DNA from 4 places in the Bradyrhizobium sp. I71 genome. Region 1 is predicted to be linked to each of the others. Evidence: riboswitches for the same ligand, from Rfam matches in the RefSeq annotation. Region 1 holds a riboswitch; each other region holds the start of a gene.

Evidence for each region. A riboswitch is a leader RNA that binds a small molecule or an ion and turns the genes downstream of it on or off. The one in region 1 is predicted to bind cobalamin.
Region 2: linked by a shared signal. The riboswitch ahead of FJV43_RS30115 (energy-coupling factor ABC transporter permease) and the one ahead of FJV43_RS36870 (TonB-dependent receptor) in region 1 are both predicted to bind cobalamin.
Region 3: linked by a shared signal. The riboswitch ahead of FJV43_RS23495 (TonB-dependent siderophore receptor) and the one ahead of FJV43_RS36870 (TonB-dependent receptor) in region 1 are both predicted to bind cobalamin.
Region 4: linked by a shared signal. The riboswitch ahead of FJV43_RS30135 (TonB-dependent receptor) and the one ahead of FJV43_RS36870 (TonB-dependent receptor) in region 1 are both predicted to bind cobalamin.

What each region holds. Positions count from the first base shown of each region.
Region 1 covers NZ_CP059398.1:7,774,020-7,777,225, forward strand. Annotated here, with positions in the region: gene FJV43_RS36870 (TonB-dependent receptor) at 1-1,831, opposite strand, end outside; cobalamin riboswitch at 1,945-2,159, opposite strand; gene FJV43_RS36875 (hypothetical protein) at 2,253-2,510, opposite strand; gene FJV43_RS36880 (hypothetical protein) at 2,763-2,978, opposite strand; gene FJV43_RS36885 (hypothetical protein) at 3,133-3,206, opposite strand, start outside.
Region 2 covers NZ_CP059398.1:6,298,126-6,301,331, forward strand. Annotated here, with positions in the region: gene FJV43_RS30105 (cobyrinate a,c-diamide synthase) at 1-485, shown strand, start outside; gene cobA (uroporphyrinogen-III C-methyltransferase) at 482-1,213, shown strand; cobalamin riboswitch at 1,259-1,478, shown strand; gene FJV43_RS30115 (energy-coupling factor ABC transporter permease) at 1,515-2,192, shown strand; gene cobF (precorrin-6A synthase (deacetylating)) at 2,239-2,988, shown strand; gene cobT (nicotinate-nucleotide--dimethylbenzimidazole phosphoribosyltransferase) at 2,999-3,206, shown strand, end outside.
Region 3 covers NZ_CP059398.1:4,859,359-4,862,564, reverse strand. Annotated here, with positions in the region: cobalamin riboswitch at 914-1,109, shown strand; gene FJV43_RS23495 (TonB-dependent siderophore receptor) at 1,216-3,206, shown strand, end outside.
Region 4 covers NZ_CP059398.1:6,301,338-6,304,543, forward strand. Annotated here, with positions in the region: gene cobT (nicotinate-nucleotide--dimethylbenzimidazole phosphoribosyltransferase) at 1-839, shown strand, start outside; gene FJV43_RS30130 (histidine phosphatase family protein) at 846-1,418, opposite strand; cobalamin riboswitch at 1,491-1,694, shown strand; gene FJV43_RS30135 (TonB-dependent receptor) at 1,811-3,206, shown strand, end outside.

The DNA.
Region 1 (3,206 bases):
GCAGGGCGTCGTTGATGCGATAGGAGACGCTGGTCTCCGAGCCGTAGCGGCGGGTCGGATCCAGATTGGTGTTGTAGAACAGGATCGGATTGAAATGGATCTCGTTGGCGAGGTCCATCAGATAGAGGCTGCTCTGCATCTGCAGTCCGCCTCCTCTGATGCGCAGCCCACCCTCGATGTCCTGCGAGGTCTGGGTCTTGAGCTGGAACGTCTGCGGGAGCGGATTGAAGAACGGGTCGAATGAAGGGCCCGACGACACCCGCTCGTCGACATCAGGCGTGCGGAAGGCGCGCGCAACCCGGCCGAACAGCGCGACGGTGTCATTGAGGCGATGCTCCGCACCGAGGTGCAGCGCATATTGCGTCTCGTCGCTCCCGAGCGGGAGCGCGCCGATGTCGGCGTTGAACGGAGCCGCCGGGTCGAAATTGTCACGCGCCGAGAGATTGGTGTTCTGCACCCGGGCGCCGTAGGAGATATCGGTCGCTGGCGCGACGCCGAGCGTGTGCTGGACATAGCCCGCAACCGTCCGCTGCCTGAGATCGTAATTGTGCCAGGGAGCGAGACCCTGGCCGGCGCCGCGGTTCTGCTGAAAGCTCGCATCGTAGTAGTCGACGCCGGTCAGCAGCTGCGACGGCATTCCGAGCAGAAGGCTCTTCACGCTGAGCCGCGGCGTGATCGACCATGTCGCAAGGTCAGCATCGACATAGGTCGACGTGAAGAAAGCCGGGACCGGCGCCGGGCTCGAGAAGAACGCACTCTGCTGCTTCTTGTCGCGCACGCCGCCGTCGACGATGAGATCGACGCCGTTGACAAGGGTTTTCGTGAAGCCCGCGGTCGCGCCAAAACCCTGCTGATTGGCGTAGTTGAAGGGCGTGCTGGTCCCTCGCCGGCTGGTCGCGAGCTCGTCGACGCCGATGGAGGGATCGACGGTACGGCCGCCCGGCAGTCGCAGCTCCTGATTGTCAGCGGTGACGGTCAGGAAGGCGGTCAGGCCCGGCGTCGTGTAGTTCAGATTGCCGACGCCATTCTCCTGGGAGTAGCGATTGTTGTCGCGATAGCCGTCGGTCCTGACGGCATTGCCGTAGAACGAGGTCGACCACGGACCGGAATTGATCGCGGCCGAGACGTTGCCGAGCCTGGTATTGAACGAGCCGAAACCGGCCTCGATGCGCGCGGTCACGGGCGGGCCGCCGACGCCGTTCTTGGTGACGATGTTGATGACGCCGCCGACCGCATTGTCGCCATACAGCACCGCACCGGAATTGCCGCGCGTGATCTCGATGCGCTCGATGGCATTGAGCGGGATGGTGGAGAGGTCCACCTGCGCCATATCGATGTCGTTCAGCCGCCGTCCGTTGACCAGCACCAGCGTGTTGGCCGTGGCGAAGGCACCGAAGCCGCGGAGGTCGACACTGGTCTTGGCACCGATCTGGCCGCCATAGAACGTCGTGATCTGGGCGCCCGGCACTTGCGTCGCGATGATCTCGGCCAGCGTCTGCGACGGCGCATGAGCGATGTCCGCAGCCGTAATGACGGTCGTAGCCGCGCCGACGATACCGCCATTGCCGGCGGCGGCCTCGTTGCCCGAGCCGGACGAGCCGGTCCCACTCCGCGCCCCGTCCGGCGCCGCTCGGCGCCGCCCCGCCTCGCCATCGCCGATCGCCCTGGCACGCGTACGGTTCTGATCGTCGGATCTGGTCACTTCGACCGGCGGCAGCTGCTCGGCGACGGACTGCTGGGCGTGGGCGATGGAGAGATCGAGCGAATACAGCGAAACAGCCGCAACGATGCCGGCGCGGCAGCGCCTGGCGGCAGTGACAATACGGGACACAATTATAACCTCGGCATGACGTCAGTGGCACGTCACAGCGAACGAGGCCTTACGGCGGAGCGATCGATGGCTCCGGCAAAGCTAATGTCTGTACTCCCCGACCGACATCTTCGCGTGTGACCACGGCTGACGGCAGGTCTCCTGGCTCGCGGGTCGTTACCTCTGCGTCGCCTTCCCAGGACCGAGATTCCCAGTGGCATAGGACGAGAGATTCACCGCTTACAGTTGCGGGGGCAGCCATGGCATTGAGAAGATCCCGACCATGGGACATCTCGCACCACGTTCCCTTTTGATCTCCATGAGGAGAACCGTCAGCGGCCAATCTACGGGGCGTCCAGGCCGGGAGTCAATCGACCGCTGGCATCTTGGCGCAGACGCGATCGGCCGGCTCCACAACGAATCGAGCAATGCCCTGCGCCGCCTACGTTCGCCCCCGCGGGCGCTGGGCCTGAGCCCAGGCGACAGCGACATCCCGCGGCGGAGCGTCGAGGCGCTTGATCGGCGTCAGTTCGCCGGACGCCGAGACGATCGCGGTCTCTTCGCGCCGGCAGCGCGTGCAGACGAAACGGACCTCATGCGGGGATGCCGACCAGCTTGAACGTTTCACGTTGGCGGCCATCGGCCAGGCATCGCAATGCGAGCACGATACCAGGAACCGGCCAGGATCGAGCATACCCATTCCATTGGACTCCGCGTCCTGCCCACTGCTTCCAATGACTATCCTATGTGAATCGTTCCGGTGCCTCGGCACCGTCAACGCCACGTTCGCTGGACGCCTGCGCGCTGCTCGCCGTTCCCACGAGACCTCCGGCGTTGTCGATTTCAAGGCTTGCGAATTTCATCCGATGTCCCCCTGCTCCGACCAACCCTATCAGGTCGAGACGGCGAGGACGATGGGGAGCCGCGCCTCGCAAGGCAGAAGGTAATCCGTTCAGCGAGCCCCCTTGAGGGTGCAGGATGTCGTGCAGGTGACCGTGGTGCCGCGATCGCACGATCTGCAGGCGTTGACGCACTGGTTCATGTCGCGTGGATTGTAGCTGCTGTAGTTTCGTATCGGACAGCTCGGCGTCGTCGAGCCGGTGATGTCCCGCTCCTGGTCGCAGGCCGCCGTCATGAGCGCGAATATGATCACGGCAACGAGGCGCATGGGACTTGCCCTGTCAGGCACAGCACGATGACACTCGCGAGGTGCGCTGCATTGCAACGAACCCCGGCCTTCCCACCACGAGCCACCGCCGATCGGCGATGCCCGCGTGCTGCGAGAATGCGCGCTAAATGTTAAGAACGGATTTCAGCCGGCCTCAGGCCGCAGCCGTGGTCGCGATCGCCTGCCGAATATCCACCGCCAGCTGGCGATACTGTTCCCCGAGCCTCA
Region 2 (3,206 bases), 1.5 Mb from region 1:
TCTCGCCGCTTGCCGATGAAACGCCTGACGCGAGCGCCGACGTCTGCTGGCTTCCTGGCGGCTATCCCGAACTGCACGCCGGCAAGCTCGCGGCCAATGCGCGCTTTCGGAGCGGCCTGCGCGCCTTCGCCGAGACACGGCCGGTCCACGGCGAGTGCGGAGGCTATATGGTTCTGGGCACAAGCCTCACCGATGCCGACGGGCTCCGCCATGAGATGACGGGCCTGCTCGGCCTCGAGACCAGCTTTGCCAAACGCCGCATGCATCTGGGCTATCGTCTCGCCGAACTGGCTGCGCCGATGCCGGGGCATCAGCCCGGTGCACGCCTGCGCGGTCACGAGTTCCACTATTCGACGATCGTCGCGCAGCCGGACGCGCCGCTGGCGGTCGTGCACGATGCGACGGGCGCCGCCATGGCCGAAACCGGCTCGCGGCGCGGCCACGCCACCGGTACATTCTTTCATCTGATCGCGGAGGACCGGTGAAAGGATTCGTGTCGTTCATTTCCGCCGGACCCGGCGATCCCGAGTTGCTCACGGTGAGGGGCGCTGCGCGGCTGCGCGAGGCCGACGTCGTGCTCTATGACGACCTCGCCTCCGGCGCGATTCTGGATCTCGCCCGGCCCGGCGCCAATCTCGTCGCGGTGGGAAAGCGGGCAGGGCGGCCCTCGACCAAGCAGCACCACGTCAACCGTCTCCTGGTGGACTATGCCGCGACGGGCGCGCGCGTGGTGCGGCTCAAGTCCGGCGATGCCGGCATTTTCGGCCGGCTCGAGGAGGAGCTGGAGACGCTGCGCGAAGCCGGCATCGGCTATGAGATCGTTCCCGGCGTCACTGCGGCCTGCGCCGCCGCCGCCCAGGCCGGCATTCCCCTGACCCGTCGGCATACCTCCCGCCGGGTGCAGTTCATCACGGGGGCCGATGTCAGCGGCGAGCTGCCGTCCAACCTGAACTGGGCGGCGCTGGCCGATCCCGAGGCCACGACCGTGGTCTATATGGGCCGGCGCACCTTTCCGGCGCTTGCCGCAAAATTGATCGCGCACGGCCTCGCCGCGGAGACCCCGGCGCTGTTCGCCGAATCCCTGGGCCGACCCGACGAGCGGCTGGTCCGCACCACGATTGCCGAGCTTGCCGAGCAGCTTGCCCGCGGCGGTGCCGCTTCCACCGCCGCCGTGATCCTGTTCGGTGCGCTGGCGGGGGATTATCCGTCATGATTGTCTTGGCCGCGCCTCGCCCCTTGACGCAGGCTCGGCGAAAGGGGCACACAGGAGAGGCAAGGTGCTCGACGCGGCGCAAAGCGCCGGAGCATAATCGGGAATGGGGATGGGCGGACCAAGTTGCGGCGCCCAAAACCCCAGCCGCCCCCGCGACTGTAAGCGGTGAGGGGCTCCGATCAGCCACTGGGCCGCAAGGTCCGGGAAGGCCGGAGAACCCAGTGAACCGCGAGCCAGGAGACCGGCCCTGCACGTTTTGAGGCCAAGGCCGTCGGGTGTGACGGCAGGAAGGATCTGAGCCATGCATATCGAACCGGGAATCGTCACGGGCGCCAAGCTCGTATTGAGTTACGCAACCGGCATCGCCGCAGGCGGCGTTGCGCTGAAGCTGGCGGCCGAAACCGTCCGCACGCAGGGCGTCGGCTCGTTCGCCGCGCGCACGCTCGCCACCACGGGCCTCGTCTTCACCTTCTTCCAGGTCCTGCCGCACTTCCCGGTCGGCGTCTCCGAAGTGCACTTCATCCTCGGCTCGACCTTGTTCCTGCTCTTTGGTGCTGCGCCCGCCGCCTTCGGCCTCGCTTTCGGCCTGCTGCTCCAGGGGCTGTTGTTCGAGCCCGCCGACCTGCCGCAATACGGCATGAACGTCACCACGCTGCTGGTGCCGCTGCTCGCGATCCAGGCCATCGCCACGCGCATCATTTCGCGCAACACCGCCTATGTCGATCTGAAGTACGGTCAGGCGCTGGCGCTGTCGACGACTTATCAAGCGGGTGTTGTCGCCTGGGTGGCGTTCTGGGCGCTCTACGGCTCCGGTTTTGCCATGAGCAACCTCGCCAACATCGCGACCTTCGCGGCCTCCTACGCGCTGGTCATCGTGATCGAGCCGCTGGCAGACCTCGCAGTGCTGGCGCTGGCGAAGTCGCTGCGTGGCGTCACCGCGCCCGGCCTCGTCACTCCGCGCCTGCACAGCGGCGCCTGAGAGACAAGCGAAAGGGCGGCCTTGATTGCCGCCCGTCGCGCTCGCGATGCTCACGCTCTCCCTGATAGGCATCGGTTGCGGCGATCCCGAGCAGCTCACGCGCGCCGCGATCGCTGCCATCAACGCGGCCGATCTCGTCCTGATCCCACGCAAGGGGGCTGCGAAGTCCGATCTCGCCGATCTCCGGCGAACGATCTGCGCGGACTTGCTCACCAGTGACAAGACAGCCATCGCCGAATTCGACCTTCCCGTGCGCGACGCCGGTGAGGCCGACTACCGCAAGGGCGTAGACGATTGGCACGATGCGGTTGCCGCGACCTGGTCGCAGACGATCGCGAGGCATCTCGATGGTGAGGGCAAGGTTGCGCTCTTGATCTGGGGCGATCCGTCGCTCTACGACTCCTCGCTGCGCATTGCACGGCGATTGAATCCGTTGCCGGCGATCGAAGTCGTGCCCGGCATTACCTCGATCCAGGCGCTGTGTGCGGCGCATGCGCTGCCGCTCAACGACATCGGCGAGCCGTTCTTGGTCACGACGGGGCGGCGCTTGCGCGAAGGCGGCTGGCCGCAAGGTGTCGATACCGTGGTGGTGATGCTCGACGGCGGCACGGCGTTCCAGTCGCTCGATCCGGAGCGTCTGCATATCTGGTGGGGCGCCTATCTCGGCATGCCCGATCAGATCATCATGTCCGGCGCGCTGGCCGAGGTCGGTCCGCACATCGTGATCGCGCGGCAGGAAGCGCGCGAGCGGCACGGCTGGATCATGGACAGCTATCTTCTCAAGCGCAGGGCGTAAGCGAGGCAGCATGCTCCCCGAATGGGTCCACCGGAAATGCCCCGAGATCTCCGCACATCATCGCGATGCGGCGATCGCGCGGCAGGCGCAGCTGACCAAGCCGACCGGCGCGCTCGGCCGGCTCGAGCAGCTCGCGATCGAGCTTGCGGGCTTGCAGGCGACCGAAGAGCCGCGCGCCTTGCGGGTGCCGATCATCATCTTCGCCGGCGATCACGGCA
Region 3 (3,206 bases), 2.9 Mb from region 1:
AAGGCCCGGCGGCCGCTTCGGAGGCGAAAGACCGGCCGCATCGCGCACCGTGCCGGCGCGCATAGATGCAGATTTTGGCGGACACGACCACCACCACTGATGCCGATCCTGCATGCTTTCATGTGAGGCCGATCAATGTCGAGAATTATTGGGACCGGAGCGCGACAACGCCGTTGCGTCAATTCGTCGGTCCAATCGACACGCGCTCGCATCCTCGCGGCATGATTTGCCCGAGCTGTGCTTCGCTTCGCACCCTTTCAAGGAAAGGGCGCAGGGAAGGCCGGGCACCGGCTGGCACCCATAAGACCCCTGCGCTGAACGAATGCACACGCAATTGCACAGGGGAGACACAGGGCAGCCGAAACCAGGCCTTCCCTGCGCGATGGTTTGACGGCCTATGCCGCGCTCTCCCCGGAGCCGAATTCCTTCTGGCCTCCGTCACCTCCGCGAAATGCACGCTACCCGCGCCGGTTGACGCGAGTGACGCGTTCGCCGAGGCTTGACCGTAGCAACGACGGCCAGGACCACACGGTTTCGCCGTACGCAGGCGATCCTGCGCCGCCAAGAGGCTTCGCAAGACAATGAGCGCCGTTCGTCTTCGCAGGAAGCGACATGCTCACGAGGTTCATCTCGCCCTGCACGCGCAAGCTCCGCCTTTAACGCCGCCCGCGTCCACCGCAACTCCCAGCCCGCGCTCGAAACGACGTACGACCGCCCCTTAGGTGGGTTGGGATGGGCGAGACATACGACAAATCCGAATTTCGGTAAAGTGGAATATTTTCGCGGGAAGGGATTGACAGGGACCCGGGCTGTTTTGCCCGACGACCATCGAGCGATGCGCGCGTCGGCCTGTCACCGTGCAACGCGCTGACCTGCATCGCGAGACAGCCAGTTGACAGCGCTTTGCAAAAAAACCTAGGGTGACTGCGACGGTTCTCCTTCGGGAGATCAATAGGGAATGCGGTGCGGGGATCCCCCAATGCCGTGGCTGCCCCCGCAACTGTAAGCGGTGAGCCTTCGCCAAACGCCACTGAGCCCACCGGCTTGGGAAGGCGGCGACAGGCAACGACCCGCGAGCCAGGAGACCTGCCGTCAGTCGTGGTCACACGCGAGCACATTGGGCGGGGTGTCCTGGTGAGTGTGGAGCTGCCTTTCTTTTGAGGCGGCGACAAGCTGCGTTCGCGGTGACGTGCCACGTTATCGCGAGTCCTGTTGATGACCTCCCAGACGATTTTCGCGCCACGGCATCGCCGTGTGTTGTTCCTTTCAGTTGCATTCTCCTGCTTCGTTTTGTCGACCGATGGCTGGGCACAGTCCGAAAGGCTAGGCCAAACACTCGACCCTGTGGTGGTGCAATCGCCGGCAAGGCCGCCGAACGCTCGCAGCACCCGCCACAGCAGCGATGCAACACGCGCCGCGCGCTCACGCCAGCAACCAACCATATCGGCCGACGCGCGCGCTCCGGCGGTTAACCCGGCAGGTCCCGTGCTCGCCGCACCGACGCTCAACCTGACCGGTGCAAGCACGGCCGGCAGCCGCCTCGGCCTGACGCGGCTGCAGACGCCGGCCAGTGTGGAGGTGATTTCAGCCGAGACCATCGCCGAACGCGGCCAGCAGAACATCCTGGACGCTGTGACGCAAAATGCGACCGGCTTCACGGCGAGCCCGGCACCTGGCAATGGCGGGGTCTCGTTCAACACCCGCGGCTTTACGGGCCTTGGTTCCGTCATGACGCTGTACGACGGCACGCAGCTCTATATCGGCGCCGGGACGGTGACCTTTCCGTTCGACACATGGTCGACCGAGCGCATCGAAGTGCTGCGCGGCCCTGCGTCGGTGATGTATGGCGCGGGCGCGGTCGGCGGCGCCATCAACATCGTTTCGAAACTGCCGCTGTGGGTTCCTCGCAACCAGGCGGAGGTCTCGCTGGACAGCAACATGACGCGGCGAATCGCCGTGGATAGCGGTGGTCCAGTTAGCAAGGACGTCGCCTATCGGATCACCGCCACCGGCAACATGTCGGACGGATGGGTTGATCGTGACAACACCTCGAACGTCGCGCTTCACGCCGTGGTCCAGATCAGGCAGAACGAAGACGTTACCTGGACGCTGTCTACGGACTACGGTGACCGAAATCCCTCACGCTACTTCGGCACGCCGCTGATCAACGGCATGCTCAATGAATCTCTCCGGTTCAAGAACTACAACGTCAGCGACAGCCACATCCGATACCAGGATAGCTGGAACCAGGCGAAGACCGAATGGCAGGTCGCCGATGGCATCTCGATCCAGAACACGCTGTACTATCTGAACTCCAAGCGGCACTGGAAGGACGTCGAAAGCTACGCCTATAATCCTGCCACCGGCCTCATCAACCGAAGCAGCTATATCGAGATTTTTCACGACCAGCAGCAGGTCGGCAATCGCATGGATGCGAAATTTCGTGGACATGTCTTCGGCATGGCCAACGAGTTCCTGGCAGGCTTTGACGTCAACAGCATCAATTTTACCCATACCAACAACTCTCCCTATGGCGGCTCGTCGTCGGTCAACCCTTACAGCTTCGTTCCAGGGGTATTTAGCAGCCCGAACCCGACAGTTCCCGGTTTCGGCAGCGTGACCAACCAATACGCGTTGTTCGCCGAGAACAGGCTGTCGGTCACCGAGCAACTGTCGTTGATTGCCGGTATCCGACAGGATGAACCGACAATCACTCGGACTGACTACGCCACGCCCACAAACAGCTTCGAAAAATCGTTCTCCTCAACAACCTGGCGCGCCGGCGCGGTCTATGCACCCATCAAGGACCTCGCATTCTATGGCCAGTATGCCACTGCGGTCGATCCGGTCGGAGGGCTGATCTCACTGTCCTCCGCAAACAAGAATTTCGATCTGGCTACCGGCCGACAGATCGAGATTGGCGTCAAGCAATCGTTCTGGGGCGGCCGCGGTGAATGGACTCTGGCCGGCTACGAGATCGTGAAAAATAATCTGCTGGCGCGCGATCCCAACATTCCTTCGCTGACCGTCCAGGTCGGCCAGCAATCATCGCGCGGCGTCGAAGCATCGGTCGGATTCCTGCTCGACTATGGCTGGCGAATCGATGCCAACATCGCGTTCCTGCGCGCGAAGTATGACGACTTCGTGCAATCGGTTGGCGGCGTAGCCGTAAACTATGCCGGCAACGTACCGGTCAACGTGCCGCA
Region 4 (3,206 bases), 1.5 Mb from region 1:
CGCAGGGCGTGTCGGCCTATCCGCAAGCCGTGACGATTGCGATGATGGCGAATTTTGCCTCCGGCGGCGCGGCAATCTCGGTGCTGGCGCGCGAGCTGGGTTCGAGCCTGGAGGTGGTCGACGCCGGCACGCTGGCCCGGGAGCAGATGGCGGGCGTCGTCACCGACAAGCCGCGCAACGGCACGCGCGACTTCAGCGTCGAGGCTGCGCTGACGCCCGCGGACCTCGCCTTTGCCTTCGAGGCCGGCCAGCGTGCGGTGGTGCGCGCCGAGGCCGGTCGGCCAGATCTCCTGATCCTCGGCGAGATGGGCATCGGCAACACCACGACATCCGCGGCGATCGCGGCGAGCCTGCTTGGTGTGAGCGCCGCGGAGATCGCGGGCAGCGGCACCGGCGTCGATGCGGCCGGCCGCGCGCACAAGGCACGGGTGATCGATGCGGCGATCGCCCGCCACGGCGTCGCCGGAGCGTCGGTCGAGCAGATCCTGTGCGCCGTCGGCGGCCTCGAGATCGCGGCGATCTCAGGCGCGATCATTGCGGCCGCGCAAGCCCGCATTCCGGTGTTGATCGACGGCTTCATCGTGTCCGTCGCGGCGCTGGCGGCGGCGCGTCTCAATCCGTCCTGCCAGCCGTTCCAGCTCGCCTCGCATCAATCGGCGGAGCAGGGGCATCGGCTGGTGCTGCGCGCGCTGAACGTGCAGCCGCTGATCAGCCTCGATCTCAGGCTCGGGGAGGGATCGGGGGCGGCCATCGCGCTGCCGCTGGTCCGCGCGGCCTGCGCGCTTCACAACGGTATGACGACCTTCGCGCAGGCCAACGTGCCGGATCGCCAGGCCTGATGCGGCTCAAGCCACGCGCTGGTTGACGGAGACGACACGCCAGCCCGCCGCGAGCCGGTCGATCCGGGTCAGCGACAGCGGATCGATCACGAAGCGCAAGGCGGCTTGCGGCGTCAGGTCCAGTGCAATGCAGAGCGCGGCGCGGATGGTGCCGGAATGCACGACGAGCGTTGCCGATCCGGCCCCGATCCGCGACAGTCCCAGCCGGACGCGGGCGATCTGATCCGCAAAGCTTTCGCCGTTCGGCGGCCGTCCGTGCGCCGGATCGTGCCAGAACTGCGCGTAAGTCTCGCCACCGGTCGCGGCGAGCTCGTCATGCCGGCGGCCGGTCCAGTCGCCGAAATCCTGCTCGCGGAATTCGCTGACCAATTCCGGTTCGAACCCCAGTGCGCGCGCGGTCTCGACGGTGCGCCGCGACGGGCTGGCATAGCTGGTGGCATCCGGCGGCAAATGCCGCCGCAGAGCCGCCAACGCTGCGTGATCGCCGAGATCCGCCCGCGCATCAGTAGCATGGATCGTCCCCGCCACGCCCTCGACGGTCGCATGCCGTACCAGCCAGAGGAAGGTCTCGCCTTCCATGCTCATCTCCAGGGAAGTTGGTCGCTGTGGCCACAACGCCGCAACTGGCGCATTGACTCTGTCATGATGGTAATCCTAGATGATCGCGACGGTTTCCCCGAGAGGGAATGAAAAGGGAATGCGGTGCGGGGAAACTTGTCCCCAATGCCGCGGCTGCCCCCGCAACTGTAAGCGGTGAATCCTTCGTCAGAAGCCACTGGGTCCTCGGTCCCGGGAAGGCGACGAAGCGGTCACGACCCGCGAGCCAGGAGACCTGCCGTCAGCCGTGGTCACACGCGAAGATGTCGGTCGGGGAGTACAGACATTCGGCTTCATCGGACGGCCCGAAAGGCCAACAGATGAGACCTCGTTCGCTGTGACGTGCCACTGACGTCATACCGAGGTTTCGTATCGTGTCTTCCATCTGTATCTTACGGCCGAGCCGCTTCCTGCTCGCCTCCGCTACGCTCACGTCGTTTGTCATCGCTGATATCCCTGCCGCCCTGGCGCAGCAGGTCCGCGAACCCCTGCCGCCGGTCGAGGTCTCGCCTGCCGAAACCGGCAGGCAAGCCAAGCCGGCCGGCCGTGAAGCGCAGCGCGCGCGCCGTGCAGCCGCGCGCCGGCCAGCGACCGCATCGGCTCCGCCCAAGCCGAGCGCGCCGGCTGCGACAGCGCAGACGCCGCTCAACAGCAATGTGGTGGCCGAAAGCGCCTCGCGGCTCGGCCTGACGGTGCGCGAAACGCCGGCGACGGTCGAGGTAATCTCGGCCGAGACCATGCGCGAGCAGGGTTATCGGACGGTCTCGGAGGTGGCGCAGGGTGCCGTCGGCGTCACCTCCGGCGATAATCCGGCCGAGCCCGCGGCGTTCTCCATGCGTGGCTTCACCAACAGCCAGATCAATACGCTCTACAACGGCATCAAGATCGGCCCGCAGAACATGACCTCGCGGATCACCGACACCGCCAATCTGCAGGCCGTGGAGTTTCTCAAAGGCCCGGCCTCGCTGATGTCAGGTGAGGGTGCCGCCGGCGGCGCCATCAACTTCGTCACCAAGCAGCCCCACACCGGACCGATCCGCAACGAAGCCGAGTTCTCCTGGGACTCGCTCAACTCATTCCGCGCGCATTACGGCTCGGGCGGCAGCACCAATGTGCAGGGCCTCGACTATCGCTTCGACATCAGCCGCTCCGCCCTCAACGGTTTTGCCGACGACACCAACATCAAGACGTTCGGCACGTCCGGCCAGCTCGACTACCGCATCTCCGATAGTCTCAAGATCTGGGGCGCGCTCGAGTACCGCGAGGACCGCTCCAAGGCCTATTGGGGCGCGCCGCTGGTGCCGGTCGCTTTCAGCGGCTCGCATGCAACGACGGGGATCGTCTCCGGCAATTACGTCTCGAACTACAACGGGACCAATCTCGGTGCCGTCACCATCGACGACCGCACCTTCAACACCAACTACAACGTCCTTGATAACCGCAACGTCGCCCAGGAAGTGTGGCTGCGCGGCGGCTTCGAGCTGAAATTGGCGCCTGACCTGACGCTGAAGAGCCAGGCCTATGGCTATGGCGCAGAGCGGAGCTGGTTCAACAACGAGATCGAGGCGTTCAATTCCACCACGAACCTGGTCGATCGCGAGCGCTTCTATGTCGCGCACAGCCAGCGCCAGGTCGGCAACATCACCGATTTGATCTGGGACACGAATATCGCAGGCTTCGACAACCGGCTGGTCACGACCTTGTCGACAAGCTATCTCGATTTCGTCAGGCCGGGCGCGGCAAACTTTCCAGGCGATTCCGTTTCGCTGG